3 regions of the Paenibacillus sp. EC2-1 genome follow, and region 2 is predicted to be linked to each of the others. Evidence: riboswitches for the same ligand, from Rfam matches in the RefSeq annotation. Region 2 holds a riboswitch; each other region holds the start of a gene.
The links. A riboswitch is a leader RNA that binds a small molecule or an ion and turns the genes downstream of it on or off. The one in region 2 is predicted to bind cyclic di-AMP.
Positions count from the first base shown of each region.

Region 1: it holds a riboswitch for cyclic di-AMP, as region 2 does, so the genes downstream of both, ACK8P5_RS00565 (C40 family peptidase) here and ACK8P5_RS21280 (TrkH family potassium uptake protein) in region 2, are expected to answer to the same signal.
Region 3: it holds a riboswitch for cyclic di-AMP, as region 2 does, so the genes downstream of both, ACK8P5_RS24465 (hypothetical protein) here and ACK8P5_RS21280 (TrkH family potassium uptake protein) in region 2, are expected to answer to the same signal.

Region 1 covers NZ_CP186006.1:115,735-121,337, forward strand. Annotated here, with positions in the region: gene motA (flagellar motor stator protein MotA) at 1-704, opposite strand, end outside; gene ACK8P5_RS00540 (hypothetical protein) at 896-1,189, shown strand; gene ACK8P5_RS00545 (4a-hydroxytetrahydrobiopterin dehydratase) at 1,280-1,594, shown strand; gene ACK8P5_RS00550 (c-type cytochrome) at 1,667-2,023, opposite strand; gene ACK8P5_RS00555 (GNAT family N-acetyltransferase) at 2,195-2,689, opposite strand; gene ACK8P5_RS00560 (C40 family peptidase) at 2,789-3,256, opposite strand; gene ACK8P5_RS00565 (C40 family peptidase) at 3,670-4,143, opposite strand; cyclic di-AMP (ydaO/yuaA leader) riboswitch at 4,146-4,282, opposite strand; gene ACK8P5_RS00570 (hypothetical protein) at 4,477-5,301, opposite strand; gene ACK8P5_RS00575 (M1 family metallopeptidase) at 5,313-5,603, opposite strand, start outside.
Region 2 covers NZ_CP186006.1:4,554,115-4,559,717, forward strand. Annotated here, with positions in the region: gene ACK8P5_RS21270 (LysR family transcriptional regulator) at 1-308, shown strand, start outside; gene ACK8P5_RS21275 (potassium channel family protein) at 375-1,040, opposite strand; gene ACK8P5_RS21280 (TrkH family potassium uptake protein) at 1,057-2,400, opposite strand; cyclic di-AMP (ydaO/yuaA leader) riboswitch at 2,463-2,605, opposite strand; gene ACK8P5_RS21285 (CPBP family intramembrane glutamic endopeptidase) at 2,926-4,590, shown strand; gene uvrC (excinuclease ABC subunit UvrC) at 4,702-5,603, opposite strand, start outside.
Region 3 covers NZ_CP186006.1:5,212,080-5,217,682, reverse strand. Annotated here, with positions in the region: gene kdpB (potassium-transporting ATPase subunit KdpB) at 1-72, opposite strand, end outside; gene kdpA (potassium-transporting ATPase subunit KdpA) at 94-1,773, opposite strand; gene ACK8P5_RS24470 (potassium-transporting ATPase subunit F) at 1,804-1,869, opposite strand; gene ACK8P5_RS24465 (hypothetical protein) at 2,031-2,441, opposite strand; cyclic di-AMP (ydaO/yuaA leader) riboswitch at 2,568-2,734, opposite strand; cyclic di-AMP (ydaO/yuaA leader) riboswitch at 2,852-3,061, opposite strand; gene ACK8P5_RS24460 (hypothetical protein) at 3,442-3,891, shown strand; gene ACK8P5_RS24455 (TrmB family transcriptional regulator) at 3,993-4,757, shown strand; gene ACK8P5_RS24450 (MFS transporter) at 4,851-5,603, opposite strand, start outside.

The DNA of each region.
Region 1 (5,603 bases), 1.0 Mb from region 2:
GTTGAAACACCCGATTGAATGGATAGAAGACCTTCTACCATCATCAGACGAATTTCCAATTCACGCTTAGATAAACGTTTAAGTTTATTAGCAATAGGGTGACAGATAACATACCCGGTAAAGATACCTAGCAGTGTAGCAATAAAGGCAGCACCTATAGCATGCGCTAGAACAGACATGTCACTCATGTCTGCCAAGGCAGCAATCAAACCAATTACAGCCCCTAATACCCCTAAAGAGGGTGCATACATACCAGCTTGTGAAAAAATAAGTGCACCGGAGCGATGACGTTCTTCTGTGGCATGAATATCTTCCATTAACACATCACTTACAAATTCCTGCTCATTGCCGTCAATGATCATGCGCATTCCGTTGCGTAGAAAAGCATCATCGATTTCTTCGACTTTTGACTCGAGTGCTAACAATCCTTCACGGCGGGTAATGGAAGCATACTCCATGAAGAGGGTAATCAAATCCGTCTTATTCATAAGATTTTGCTTCACGAAGGTCATCTTAACAAGCTTGGGAAACTTTTTGAGTTCCGCTAGTGGAAATCCTATAAATAGAGTAGCTGCGGTTCCGCCGAGTATAATAAGATAAGCAGCGGGATTAACTAAAGCAGTAATGGACGCCCCTTTTAAAACCATTCCGACCAATACTGAAAAAAGACCAAGCACTAGACCAATAATCGTTGAAATTTCCATAATACACCTCATCCATGAGAAATAAATAACGAATCCATTCGTTTTGCGGCCCTTTGAAAAGGGTAGCATTGTGCAAATGAGCGCATTACCCTATTTATCGTCAAGTTAGCCTTTTTTTTTTAGCTGTAATTTCCGGTATAATAAGAGTAAGGAAACTTAAAGGTATGAAGTAACAGAAAGGAGTGAGATCGGTGGGTGTAAAACACGGTCGTGATTATGGAGATATTTTAAAAGATTTAACGGAGGCCGTCGGACGAATACCTGATAGCTACGTTTTTTTTGAGATGGATTCTGAGGATTGGGGCAACCTGAATGACTTGGATCGGAATGAAGTTCACGAGGCCTTGGCAGAGGACTTATTTTATGCGCTAGGTACAGAACCCGTTCTATCTGTAGGCAGTGGCGTTGTCATGCATGATCAAGGAAACCATCGGATACATATTCTTATTGGTGAAGAAGAATTGGCATTTGTAGCTCTCATCTAGATGGGGAATGAACCCTATAGGTAGAGAATAGAATAGATGAATAATTTAGTCCCACATTCGTGGGAGAGGTTTTCCGGGGAGGAAGATAGGATGCTGTATACACAGCAGGAAGTTGAAACACATCTTGAACGGCTTGAGGGCTGGGAATTAGAGCAGGGACGATGGATCATACGTAAATATGCTTTCGGTTCATTTATGAAAGGGATAGCTTTCGTAGATGAAGTAGCAGCCATTTCGGAGGCATTCGGGCACCATCCCTACATTACCATTGATTATAAAACCGTGACACTGCGTCTGACCTCATGGGATGATGGCGGGATTACGGCAGTGGATATCAAAGAAGCACAGCAATTTAACGAAGTATATGAAAAAAGCCGCTCTAGTGAAAATACAGAGCAGCAATAAGAACTGATTATTAAAAAACGCTTGAACAGGGAGAACCCTTATTCAAGCGTTTTTTGCTGTTTATGATAATAATTATTTCTTCTCAGCCAGATAAAGGGCAATATTTGCTATTTCTTCTGGCTTCAATTGTTCTTTAAAGGAAGGCATTGTCTTACGACCCTTCGTAATGACACTAAATATAGCTTCTGCGTCCATATGACCGCCTACTTTATCAAGAGCAGGTCCGGCTCCACCTTGAAGTTGGTCACCATGACAAGTAATACAACTAGCTTTTACGGTTGCTTCAGCTGCGGCAGCGTCTAATGTAACTTCAGGCATGGTTGGCTTGTTTTCTTGAGCAACCTGTTCTTTGCCTGGAAGCGTAAACATTAGCACAAGGGCCAACGTACATGCGACGAAGAACAATCCGCTCATAATCCATTTTTGCATCGTCATATCGTCCCTTCTTATGTATACTACAATAGCTTCTATTATAAACGAACATATAAAGACATCATAGCAGTTGTGACAAAAAAAGCAACAAAACTACGGATATTATAAGAAAAATTACACAAAATTGTGCTATTTTTCATATTCGTATTCCTGTTGTTAGATGATTCTTTACTTCTCTAGCGGCTTATATACCATACAATGAAACAGTGCATTTCCTTCTTTAGTCATCCGCTCGTAAGTATCAGTGATCTGAAACCCAACTTGCTGATAAGTGCGAATTGCGCGCTTATTCCAAGTCAACACCTCTAAATCAATTTCATTCGAGGGTTGTCTTCGTATAGCTTCATCAGTAATACATTTCACGAATCGTTTACCCATTCCAAGGCCACACCAATCAGGGCGCATACCAAGGCCAATTCGCGTGACACCCTCCATTGGGAACAACTGAGCGAAGCCCCACATTCGATCCTGTTCATCCATAATAGATATATATTGCTGACGACGGATATCCGGATCACCAAATTCAATACCGAGACCCTGCATCTGTTCAAAAGGTAGCCAGCCGTATATATTATACGGAGCTGGATACGTCCATTCACAAACTTCAGCTGCTTGGTCGATCGTCATTGGAATGGCATATAGCTGTTCTGTCTGGTGATTCATAAGTTGTCTCCTTTTTAATTGAGTAAGGAAGAAAAAACCGCCAAAAGAAAGGAAGCTTCTCTTCGCGGATATGATTTAGTATGTTATAAAAAAAATGAGTTATTCTGCTGCAAGATTTTCGTAAAATATGTCATCCAGAATTCGTTTGGCGCCAATATATCGTTCTGCGTAGTAGCTATCACTCAAACGATTGGTAACAACACCTCTGGAAGTAGAGGCATGAGCAAACTTCCCATCCCCGATGTAGATGCCTACATGGGATACCCCGCGGCCAGTCGTATTGAAAAACACGAGATCACCCGGGCGCAAATCTTGGCGGGTTATCGTTGTCCCCATCTCGAATTGGGAGCTCGATTGATGCGGGAGCTTTAATCCCAGCGTAGAGAATATGTACATTGTGAACCCAGAACAATCGAATCCGCTTGTTGTTGTTCCGCCATAACTATATTTTGTTCCAAGAACTTGGTCAATTTCTTGATCTAGCTTGCTGTCTGCAAAAGCACTGTTGATCCCAGAAGTAAGTAGGAGAGTGAGGCCGATAACAGATACGCCTAATTTCTTTAGCATATAAAGACTCCTTCCATGCCTGCGAGGTTAGCTTAAGGGTTCGGTTGAAGGCTATTCGGCACAATGTTCTATGTATAAAAGCCCTTACAATAATGATGGAATGATTACACTGATATTCTATCAGAGGGCTTGTCCTGTTGGCAATTGTTTCTTGCTGTCTTTTCGAGTGGTTTAAATGGTTATGTGACGAAGAAAAAAGACAAATAATGATTCAAATTTACCTGAAACATGTTTAATCATCTGCAATAAGGGTAAATCACAAGTAAGACATGATACCTAAGAAAATAATTAAAAATTATTTTATAAAAAGGTGAACTTTTTGCAAGGTCCATACGTTATATAAGTATAAAGAAAAAGCCGCGAAGGAGATTGTAGAGATCTCATCCGGGCTTAGGTAACGGCTTATATGATAATTAATTATAATTGACAGCGACGGCTTTGTACTTACTCGAGCTCATAACACGCTTAGCGCCTATGTACCGTTTTCCGAAGTAACTGGAATTGAGTGCAGTAATGGTAACACCTTTGGAAGTTGAGGAATGTGCAAATTTACCACCGCCTACATAAATCCCAACATGGGATACGCCTCTGCCGGAGGTATTAAAGAATACAAGATCACCAGCTTTTAGATTGCTCTTTGCTACGGCAGTCCCAACTTTATACTGGGATGCGGATGCACGAGGCAATGTGAGTCCAATTTTCTTGAATACATAACTTGTAAATCCAGAGCAATCGAATCCTTTAGTCGTTGTTCCACCCATTTTATATGAGACACCAATGACTGGTTTGATTGCGTTATTAAGCTTGGAATCAGCGAAAGCGCTTCCGGCACTTAATGTAAGAGCGAGTGTAAGTCCGATCGATATGGCTGTTAACTTTTTTTTCAAGAGAAAGCTCCTTCCAATGCCTGCGAGGTTAGCTTAAGGGTTCGGCTGAAGGTTAGCCTATGATCACTCTGTTGCGAGATCAATGCACCCAAGACGGATCCCCCGCTTCCCATGTAAGGGAATTCGGCTTCTTAATGGTATAAAAAATCTAGTTCTAATATTCGACTGTTTATCCATATGAAAAAGTTACAATAAAGATGACAAAGTTGTTACTATCACATTCGTTATTTTAGCAGAGTATTAACAATTTGGCAAACGAGGAAATTATATTTTTATACGAAAAATCCCAATCCTTTGAGAAGGATTGGGATTTTTTTGGAACGAGAGTATTTTTTAACGTTGCTGTTCATGTGTAAGCCATAGCTGGTACTGTGTTGTGATACTCCAGAGCTGGAATAGACTACTTATAAAATAGCTAGCTTGGTGAATGATCAGACCCATTAGTCCAGCCCATAGGAATGATAATCCACTGAGTAATAGAAGCATGACCATTCCCGTTCCACCAATTATGATTGAGATCAGAGTGACCTTTCCGATATGACGCAAGCAGATCCATAAAGCTGATATCATGCTGGTCCCACCTGTTTTTCCGAACTGCATGTAAAGCAGGCACATCCGAAGCAGATACGCGTAAATTAACCAACCAAGGATGTAAGGGGCTAGATGGAGCAAGGCAGAAGGCTCTCGAATAGCCGCGAATAGAAAAGGAAGCATTTTGGGCACCAGCCAATAAGCTGGCATAAAGGTAAATAGAGTCTCAATTATGTAAAACAGGGTTACTGGTTTCCATAATTGTCTCATTCCTTTAAAGAGGAACAATCCTCGCTCTCCCTTTGCCTCCTGATGAAGATTGTAGAGTATACCTGCTTGAATGAGTGGAGTTAGCACCATCCGAATCATTAGCATAAGTATAAGTATCCAGGCATAGGTGTGAACGTCATTACTCTGTAATAAGGCCATTTCTCCCTCATAGAAATACAGCAGCTTACTAAGCTCACTTGGAGCGGGATCAGGAAATCGCATCAGAAGTGGAACAACGGCTGATTTTACGATCCGGTAAAGAAAATATCCCCACAAAAGCTTGTATAAAAACAACAGAATAATAACATAGAACTGATCTTTTACACTGGTCCAGCCTTTGCCTGTATAGCTTTTCATGTTCTCCCCCCTTACCATGACAGGCTGCCGAACAGTGCCTCTACCAGCTTGTTAATGCTTAGGTTCCAGCGCGTGAGCACTTTCGGATCCATTTCCGCCTTCATATAGTTATTAATATGTTTGTTCTCCAGCACGATTGTAAATTTAGGATCAACCATGGCCCACAGTAATGGAGAGCGATGCTCGATTTTGTACTGCGTTGTTTTTTTCTTACCGTCCCATATTTTTTCTACAGTCCTTCCATCTTCGAAGGCGAATGTAATCGGGATGTTCGTAACCGTGCCCCCCTTATTTACGACGGT
Region 2 (5,603 bases):
ACGATCTATTTCATCGCTGTGGAATTATGCCTGATATTCGCATGGAAATCGATTCGTTCGAAGCGATCGTGCGGCTTATTCCTACTTGTAAAGCGGCAGCATTACTTCCGAAATCATATCTTCGCCCCCAATTGCTTTCGGACAACGGTCTTGTTGATATTCACATTCCTGCTCTAGTCGAAACGAGACGGACAACAAGCCTCATCTATGGAAACGCATCCGAACTAAGCAATGCAGCCAACAGGTGGATTGCCGAAACAGAGGTCCTATTTAGAGAACTTCAAGAGAACCAACAACAAACAACCTGACGCGAAGCGCGCCAGGTTGTTTACACTCATATCTGGTATCACCAGAATCGTATTTATAATTACATATTACATATTTACAACTTCACCTTCAAAACGATCAATGTTCTCCTTCGCTCCAATAACAACCATGATATCTCCAGCACGCAGCACATCCATGGCAGTCGGAGCCACAATGACACCCGCACGTTGGTTCAGCGCTACTACGCTAATCCCATAACGAACACGCGTGTTTAACTCATTTAATGTTTTGCCGTCCATACATTCCGTTACCGTCATCTCTACAATTCGGTATTCTTTAGAGAGCTCTATATAATCGAGAAGATTCGGTGTAACAAGTTGATGAGCGACACGAATTCCCATATCTCTCTCCGGGAAAATAACCCTGTCTACACCCAGCTTTTGCAGCGCCCGTCCGTGTAGCACAGAGATTGCTTTGGCTACGACCGTATTAACACCTAATTCCTTAAGAAGAATTGCTGCAAGAATACTCGTTTGAATTTCGTCTCCTATAGCCACGATGCCACAGTCAAAATTACGAATACCAAGCGATTTAAGTACTTCTTCGTCTGTCGCATCAGCGACCACAGTATGGGTGAGGAGCTCACTCATATCTTCGACCACTTCTTCATCTTGGTCGATCCCGAGAACCTCATATCCTAATTCCATCAATTCAAGCGCAAGGCTTGAACCGAATCTCCCCAGCCCTATCACTGCAAACTGCTTTGGTTTCATTTCTTAGCCAATCTCCTTATCCAATAATCATTTTACCTTCGGGATGACGATACAACTCTTTACCTTTCTTGGGTCCTAATGCATAAGCAAGTGTTAATGGACCAAGACGACCAGCAAACATCGTTACACAGATAAGTAACTTACCGAAGAGCGACAACTCAGGAGTTAATCCCATAGACAGCCCTACCGTACCAAATGCTGACGTAGCTTCAAAGAGTATAGTGAGGAAGCTGCTATCCTCTGTCGTCGATAGAATCATCGACACTGTAATAACCAGCAGTAGTGCAAGCAGCGTAATCGTTAACGCTTTAAGAATTCGCTCCTGAACCAAACGGTATCTGAACAACACAATATCGTCTCGGCCTCGCATCATGGCAATAACAGCGGCAATCATCATTGTGAATGTTGTCGTTTTGATACCACCACCCGTAGAGCCTGGAGAAGCTCCGATAAACATCAGTATAACCATGAAAAATTGAGTAGCCTGACGTAGCTCAGTTATATCTAGTGTGTTGGCTCCCGCTGTTCTCGGCGTAACCGACTGGAAGAAGGAGCCTAGAATTTTCCCGCCCCAATTCAGCGAGCCTAGTGTCTCTGGATTTGTAAATTCAAAGATAAAAATAACCACAGCACCTATGAGAATCAGCGACCCTGTCATGGATAACACCACTTTAGAATGCAGTGAAAGCCTCCGACTCTTCCTATAATCAACCAGATCAGCCATGACGATAAATCCAATCCCTCCGGATACAATCAGGAACATCACCACAAAGTTAACAAGCGGATCATATACAAATCCAGTCAAGCTCTTAAAGTCGCCAAACAGATCAAATCCCGCATTATTAAACATGGTTACCGCATGGAAAACGCCGAAATAAAGCGCCTTACCAAACGGCATATCAAAAGCCCATCGGATGGTTAGTAGTGTCGCTCCGCACGCTTCAATCACTAAGGAGTACAGTAGAACCCTGCGGATCAAGCGCACGATTCCTTCCATAGAAGATTGATTCATCGCTTCCTGAAGAACTAGACGGTCTTTCAATGAAATGCGTCGCTTCAATACAAGCGCGAACAGTGTTGCCATGGTCATGAAACCCAGACCACCGATCTGTATCATTATCATGATGACAACCTGTCCGAAGGAACTGAAGAATGTCCCTGTATCCACCACGACAAGACCTGTTACACAGGTAGCAGATGTCGCCGTGAACAAAGCATCCATAAAGTTCAGCGGTTCCCCTGTCGTATTGGAAATCGGGAGCATGAGAAGCATCGTCCCAATCAGGATAATGGCCCCAAATCCCATGACGAGAATTTGCGGCGGCGACAAGCGAAGCCATTTAATTTTGGAAGTCAACATGTTCACCTCTTTAAAAAAATCAAAGAAAAAAAGACACTGGAAATCCAATGCCTTACGCGGTTGGGTTCCTGTGCTACAGCCTACGAGGTTAGCTGACGGATTCGGGCATAACACAGGTCGCCCTATTCACTACCTTTCGGAAGCGAAATTCACCCCACTTAAATGGTTCCCCCATTTTCATTACGAAATTCGGCTGATCTATTCAATTAACGTTATCCAATATTATGATTCATGAACATGTTCAATAGCATGTAGTGATTATAACGCAATCCTTTAAGGATACCAAAGCCGTTTTAGACTTAAATTAACTTAAAAATGAACCGAATTGGGCATATTCTAGAGTAGTAGCACATGGTTATCTACGCTTTTCGGAATCTTTCCTTCATTTTCATCGAATTTTTCATAAATTTGAATGGGATAAGCCGTTTGTGTCTTTCATATCTATGTTATATTGACTTTATGTCTTCATGAAAACAGATAGCTTAATCTAATTGATAACTCGCTAATGCCAAAAGGAGGAATGACATGAATAAAGCAGGACACCCTCTTCATCTTAAATCTGACAAACAACCATTGGTACTACTTGGAATTATTGGTCTCATTCTATTTCTCATCTTTCAGGTCTTTCCATCCACAGCCTCTATTTCATCCGAGGTCAAAACACCCGAAATGATCACCAAGGAGGCAGCCATCAGTGCTGCTGAAAGATTCGCACAAGAACATCTGCAGTATAGTAGGACTTCTTCCACTGACAAACCTCTCGTTACATATCAATCCAGATCTGATGTTTATGGATATCTATCTAAAGAGAATTTGCTCCGCGAATACAATAAAAAGTTTGAGAGCAAATACCCCTATGATGTCTTTCGAGTTCGGTTAGTGCAAGCTGATGGAGTAGCCCTAAACGTAGACGTCCATATGCAGAATGCTAGTGTAGCAGGGTTTTCTTATGATCTGCCTGACTCTAGTTATGAAGGTGCCCTCCTGCAAAAAGGTGACGTCCGCAATCAGATGCTTCGTTTAATCGAAGGAGAGATGTCACTGACTGAAAAGATGTCACTAGCTGAGCCTTGGCTAGAGAGAGAAGGATATAGTCTATCCAACCTGAAACAGATCACCAAAGAAGGGGAGCCTGGACTGATATATCAAGACCCCGAAGCTAAGATTGGGAGTTCACAGCTCCAGCTGAAATTCTCCTTCGAGGATAATCAACTTCGTTCCTATGAACCTGTATTTTCGGTTCCGAAGGACCACACAGCCTATGTAGAGAAACAGACACTAAACGCAACGCTGCTCACTCTACTGGGATATGGTTTATTCACGCTAATCTTGGGGATCTTAGCCATTGTATACAGTGTAAAAACGAAAGCTCACACATCATTTAAACGTGGTATCTTTCTTGCCGTGTTCCTGTTTGTTATTCAGATGCTGAATACCTACAACCTAATTCCCGTCTTCCAAGCGGAAGGTATGTCAGATGCCGGTATCATGGGTATGATGATTTTTTATGCCGTATATTCTCTTGTATTCTCAGCACTCTTGTACTTCTCTCTTGTTGGAGGAAGCGGACTATGGCGTAAGGAAGATGGACTGAATCCTTGGCCACGCGCAAGCGAAGCCGGGTATGGTTCTTACGTGCTAGAGAGCATGAAACTAGGATATATATGGGCATGTATTTTGCTCGGAGCTCAGTCTTTGATCTTTATAGGATTGAATTTCACACTCCACACCTGGTCTACAACAGATGCCTCACAATCACCTTATAACATGCTCTATCCATGGCTCTTTCCATTGATGGCGTGGCTGGCGGGAATATCCGAAGAGGCAGTATACCGTCTGTTCGGGATCAAAATGGTTAAAAAAATCGTACGAAACACATTTGTGGCAAGTCTGATTACTTCCACTATTTGGGCTCTCGGACATACTTTATATCCGATCTATCCGGTCATTTCAAGACCGATTGAGCTCATTATCATCGGACTCATGTTCAGTTACATCTTCTTACGATATGGATACTTAACTTCGGTATTTGCCCATGTTGTGTTCAACAGTATTCTGATGGGCTTCAGCCTCATGATGATGAATGATCCATTCAACCTAGGAATGGGCATCTTCTACATCATTCTGCCGGCCATCGTTGGTTATGTAATCTATAAATTCAATAAATCAAGAGTAGCTAAAACGATCTAACCAATTCCCTTCATTAATTTGGCAACAAAAAAACGGCTTCTCGTCCATCTTCTGGATGAAAGCCGTTTTTCTTATGTCATTACAATCAAGTTATAAGAAGAAGTCCTTTATTTACGACTCCTCATCACGCAGTGCCTTCAATATTTCTTTAGCCAGTTTATCGCCTATGGACAGAGGACGGAAATCATCAATGGTAGCTTCTTTTATCTTTTTGATGGATCCAAAATGCTTCAACAGCATCTTTCGGCGTTTCTCTCCTATGCCTGGGATGGAATCCAGCTTCGAAGTCACCATCGACTTCCCGCGTTGTTCCCGGTGGAACGAGATCGCGAATCGGTGAACTTCATCTTGTATACGCTGAAGCAAGTAGAACTCTTGGCTGTCACGTGGCAGTGCCACCGGCTCCGGTGGGTCCCCAACCATCAGCTGTGCTGTCTTATGCTTCGCATCCTTCACAAGCCCGCAGACAGGAATAAACAAGCCTAGCTCATTCTCCAGAACATCCACAGCTGCTGAAATCTGTCCCTTGCCTCCATCCACCACAATCAGATCAGGCATCGTTAGATTTTCCTTAAGCACCCGTTCATATCTACGGCGAATAACTTCTCGCATCGTTCCATAATCATCCGGACCTTGTACAGATCGTATCTTATATTTCCGGTATTCTTTTCGCTCTGGCTTCCCGTCGATAAATACGACCATAGCAGAGACAGGATTCGTTCCTTGAATGTTCGAGTTATCAAACGCCTCAATTCGGTGTAGCGTATCGAGACCGATAACCTCTCCTAGATTAGCAGCAGCAATCGTTGTCCGTTCTTCATCTCGCTCAATCAGTCTAAACTTCTCATCCAGCGATACCTTTGCATTTTGTGCAGCCATCCCAACCATTTGCCGCTTCAGCCCTCTTTGCGGTACATGAACCTTCACACCAATCCATTCCTGCAGAGCAGCAGCTCCACCAGCAGCGTCCACCGTTCCTGCTCCCTCACCAAGGAAGTCTTCGGCAGGTTTGG
Region 3 (5,603 bases), 660 kb from region 2:
TTTAATGAAGCTATCTTTCAGCGACTTCCGAATCATATCTCCGGTTAATACTGTTGTTCGATTGTTATTCATTAGAATAATCCACCTTTTCTTTTAACGGATCGTTAAATGCTCGGCGATCGGGCCAAGCACAATCACAGGCAGGAATGTCAGTGCCCCGATGATCAGGACTACTGCAATGAGAATAAAGGCGAATAGCCGGTTATCCGTGCGGAAGGTTCCAAGTGTCTCGGGAACCCACTGTTTGCGTAGCAGAGAACCGCCGACGGCCAGAAGGGCAATCATGGAGACATAACGCCCAAAGAGCATGACAAGTCCAGTTGAAATGTTCCAGAATGGTGTGTTATCTGCGAGCCCCTCAAACCCTGAGCCGTTATTAGCTGCCGAGGATGTGTATTCATACAGCACTTGTGAAATGCCGTGGAACCCACCATTTGTAATCCCGGACTGACCGGCATCTGTTATGAGTGCAAGCGCCGTTGGTGCAAGAATGATAAAAGGATGAGCTAGAATGGCGATTGCAATCAGCTTCATTTCTCTTGCCTCAATCTTCCGCCCCAGAAACTCCGGTGTACGTCCGACCATGAGCCCCGCAAGGAATACAGCCAAGATCGCGTACATCATCATGTTCATCAGACCTACACCTTTTCCGCCGAACACGGAATTCAGCATCATGAGCGAGAGCGGTGTAATGCTACCGAGCGGGGTCAGCGTATCGTGCATATTGTTGACGGACCCGGTGGTGGCGGCTGTGGTGACTGTCGTGAATAGAGCAGACTGTGCAACACCAAAACGGACCTCTTTACCTTCCATATTGCCTTGTGAGGCATCGATTCCAAGCTGGTTCATTGCAGGATTTCCGCTCGATTCCGAGACATAGGCAAGCGATAGAAACAAGGTAAACAGAACCATCATGACGGAGAAAATAACCCACCCTTGCTTCCGGTTCTTCGCGAACAAGCCGAACGTGTACGGCAGAGCTGCCGCAATGCACCACATGGATAAGATTTCGATTACATTCGTGAGCGGACTCGGATTCTCAAATGGATGTGAAGAATTCACACCGAAAAATCCACCGCCGTTCGTACCCAGATGTTTGATGGACTCTAGTGCCGCCACCGGACCCACCGATACTTGCTGCTCGGTACCCTCAAGCGTCGTTACGTTAATCGTAGGTTTTAAGGTTTGAGGAACATGCAGAGCAACGAGCAACAGAGCCACAGCAAAAGCTAAGGGGATAAATATTCTTGTATGTGCCTTAACAAAATCCTCGAAGAAGTTACCAATGGTCGTTCCCTTACTCGTAATCGCCCGAATGAATGCGATCGCGACACATAGCCCCGTTGCAGCGGAGGTGAACATCATCATCGTGATGACAGCCATCTGAGAGAAGTAGGACAGTCCTGATTCACCACTATAGTGCTGGAGATTCGTGTTCGTCATAAAGCTGATGATGGTGTTAAATGACAGTGTCGGCTCCATATGATCAACCCCGTTCGGATTGAAAGGAAGCGCCTTTTGCAGCCGTAGGATGAGATACCCAACGGCGACGAGTACGATGTTCGTCATTACAAAGCTAAGGGCATATACTTTCCAAGTCATGCCCTTACGTTCTTTAAGCCCGATTAATCGGTAGATCGGTTTCTCTACCCATGAGAACCATTTATCCGTCCTGCTGGCTTCATCGCGAAATACATGATACACGTAAGTTCCGATTGGTTTAACGAGCAGCACCAGAACTAGAATAACGATGGCAATTTGTATAATGCCCATGATTGATTGCTTCCTCCTTCAATAGCACCCCTAGAATTGTTCCGGGTGAATCAGCGCGTAAATCAAATATAGAAAGATAAAAATCAGCAATAACATAATAATGATCATTCGTTATCTGCCTCCGGTTCATGGACTACGCGTCCACACCAGGATAGAAACAGGGTGAATAGCGTGTAGGTTCCTCCGAGAATGAGCACCATGTACAAATCCTGCATGTAAATCCCTCCAAAACATGTTTAATGAAGTATGGATCAAGGTTAGCTGGTGAGTGATGAAACTAAGAAGGACACATGATGGTTATTGGTATGAATCACAAAGGTAGCGCCAAGTCCTTTATAAATTAATCTGGGATTGCTTGAATGCGTGATGACATAGATTGGATCCGTTGTCCATGTGCGGCATATCCGCAAGTAACGGCAGCATAAATTCAGGCTGCTTTCGAACAGAAACACCTTGCTCACGGAAAAATCCGGTATGATCCAGGTTTGTTCATCGGTGGTATCAATGAAGACGATGTTCTTCGTCCCGATGCTCTCAAGACGATCCCGTTCTGCACGGTTATTCGCGATCGCTGCGAACGGGATTTTATAATAGATGAGCTGGTGGATAAATTCCTCTCCAGCCTTGGTTGGTGCGGATACTAATATCATTTCTTGCCATTCCTCCATGATTTCTCCTCCTAATGGTTAGAAAGAGAAGACAACAAAAAAAGCCACAGGGAAGGAGGATCACTCTTCCCGTGGCTTTAAGATGGCACAGTGAAATACACCGTGCCCTGCACACGACAATCGTTGCCTCTCTCTAAGTAACGCTTACGAGGTTAGCTGACGGATTCGGGCGTGAGAGTCGCCCTACCCATAGGCAGTGATCCTGCCGATGAGATTCACCCCAGAGAGAAATGCATATCTCCCGTTTGGTTCCCCCGTTCCTTTTCCGTTCAAGGACTCAGCGAATAAAAGCATTTGTTCATCTAAAGAAACCACAGAGGGCTAGAGGCCTCTGTGGTCGAGATTACCCGATCACAAGCTTCATCATCCTCTCCTATAAGCAAGCGAATCTATGCAGATTAAGGCATAAATGGCTTAAGCTCTAACGCTTACGAGGTTAGCTGACGGATTCGGGCGGTGAGAGTCGCCCTACCTGCACCTGAAATCCAGTATTTCATTGGATTTAGAAGCAGGATTCACCCCTGGAAGATGCTTCAGGCGGCTCTCACACCACCTTGCACATCTCTTGATTTGGTTCCCCCGATCCCTTACATGACAAGGGCATTCAGCGATTCAAGTGAATTCATTGTTCAATTCATGCTTCGTATCATACTTCTGGCGATTTAGAATGTAAATCGAGGGAGAAGCATGTATTGAGCTGTTTTATAACCAGAAAGGGTGATAAGTGAGTTGAATTCTCATTTATACTGCATGATGCTCTATATTTCTCTGTTTATCTCCCGAAATAAGCAAACTCGCAAGATACTGTGCATTTGGATAGATAATCGATGTAAGGGTGTAATGTACGCGTTTTCACTTGGCATTTTCGTGTGTTTTTTGAAGATATAGACCTGTTATGGATATTTACTTTGGAAGGGACATAACGTATGATTCATCCAACTTCATCCATATGATCTACAAATAGAGTTGTAATCGAACCGATGAAAAGGAGACACGCGTCATGGCTAGAATAATCGAACCTTTGCCAGCGTTAACGGAACCTACATTACAAGAGACAACGATACGTTATATCGAAATTTTTCGTTTTGACTGTGCTTATGCTGAACGGTTTTTACCAAGGAATATAAGTAGCCCGAACTGCGGCTTGCTCAAAATATCTTGCAGTACGGCTTCTGGCTATGCGGAGTATACACTGCCAGAGACAAGAGAGTTCGCGGATCTGGTGCGCTGGTCATCTGTATTTAGGCATTTGAAGGGATTACCTCTGGAGGAAGCTCTGCGAATTGTAGAGCGGCAGGAATGGGGAGCTCTTCGATGTAGACTCGCGGAGTCTGCTCTAACGGATTTATCCTTGAATTTTCAACAGAGCCATGAGCGGAAGCGGTTAGGCAGCTTGCCATTGGAGCGTTCTTTTCTAATGGATTGTTCACGTGCGTATTTTTGGTTCTAATTCATTTATTAAATATATATGGTTAGGTGTTATGAGTGGACTGGTCAATCGGCCCGCGCTCCGGTAACATAGAGGGTAACAAGAGTGTACAAGGAGGAGCTATGCTTCTACAATTCGGGTACTCGCAGTACGAGAGTAAAGTATATGAAACGCTGGTAACGAGCGGTGAGGCGATGGATGCATCAAGTATTGTGAAGCTCTCTGGTGTTCCCAAGGCCAAGATTTATGAGGTGCTTGATCGTCTAGTTGATAAGGGAATCGTGATGGACACCGTATCCGGTAAAAAGCGAACCTATACAGCACTGCCTGTTGAGGCAGTCATTGACAAGCTGACGCATGAGTTTGAAAGTGATATAAAGGAGCTTCGTTCAGCAGGTGTCCGTAAACAGGTTGTGGATGACCAGGTGTGGAGTCTGAAGTCGCACAGCTCCATTCAAGCGTTCTGCAAGCAGATGATTGAGGAAGCACAGGAGTCTGTTCTCGTCTCCATGTGGAGCGACGAATTTAGTGAAATTACGGATCTACTGAACCGTAAAGAACGTGAGGGCGTGCGTGTTGAGGCACTGGTGACGGGGAGTGATCACCCTGATGTTAACTTGTCGAAGTTATATGTTCTGAACCCTACCGCAGATCACGATAAGTTAGAGAGATTTATGCTTCTTGTGATCGATACGAAGCAGCTGCTGTTCGCAGGTGTGGAGCAGGGGAGCTGGCAAGCAATCCGGACGCAGGCACAGCCCTTTGTGAAGGTATTTGCTGAGTTTTTCTATCATGATATGGCGCTGACGGCGTTCAGCCGTAAATATCCGGAAGAGATGTTTAAGGACGAGGAGATTAAGTCTCTGTTGCTCCGACTTCGATATTAGATATATACGAAGAAGCCCCTGGCTGCATAGGCCGGGGGCTTTCATGTGTATGACAGAAAAGTCTAACAAACATTGTCATTATTAACTTGAATACTATGACGAAGCCGAGACGGTCTGTTCTTTCTTGCCTGTGGAATTGCGGGTCAGTGAGAAGGCAGCTACGCCAAAGGCAACGGCGGCAATCGTACCTCCCACCCAAGGGTTGTTAGCAACCGAGCTTTGGGCAATAACCGCACTACCGATCATGGAACCAAGTGCAATCCCCAAGTGGAACATAGAAGAGTTCAGGCTCAGCTGAGTCTCTGCATTGTCTGGAGCCAGCTGAAGCAGATAAGCTTGCTGTGCTGGAGAAAGCGCCCAGCTGAGCCCGCTCCATAGCATCATGGCGATGAGGAACACCCAGAATGAGACTTGTGCGGTCAGCATGACGACAAACATGGATATGGAGAAACAAGCCACAATGGTGAGAATGGAGCGTTTTGTACCGAATCGATCGGCTATAAAGCCACCTGCTCCTCCACCAACTACAGCAGCTATGCCGAACAGGAAGTACACGACACTCATCGTACTGGAGCTGACGTGAAATGTAGACTGCACATAAGGCTGCAGGTATCCATATAAGGTCAGGTGACCGGTCAGCATCAGGAATGCGATCAGTTGTGCACTAATGATCTTGCTGTTCTTTAACAGAGCAAGCTGTTCACGTAGAGGGACGACGGGCTTCGGAGCTACACGATTTGTGAATAAGGCAATACCAATCATGGCTAATAGGCTAAGCAGTGCAATAGCGATGAATGGAGCACGCCAGCCGTACGCATTACCAATAACGATTCCAAGTGGTACGCC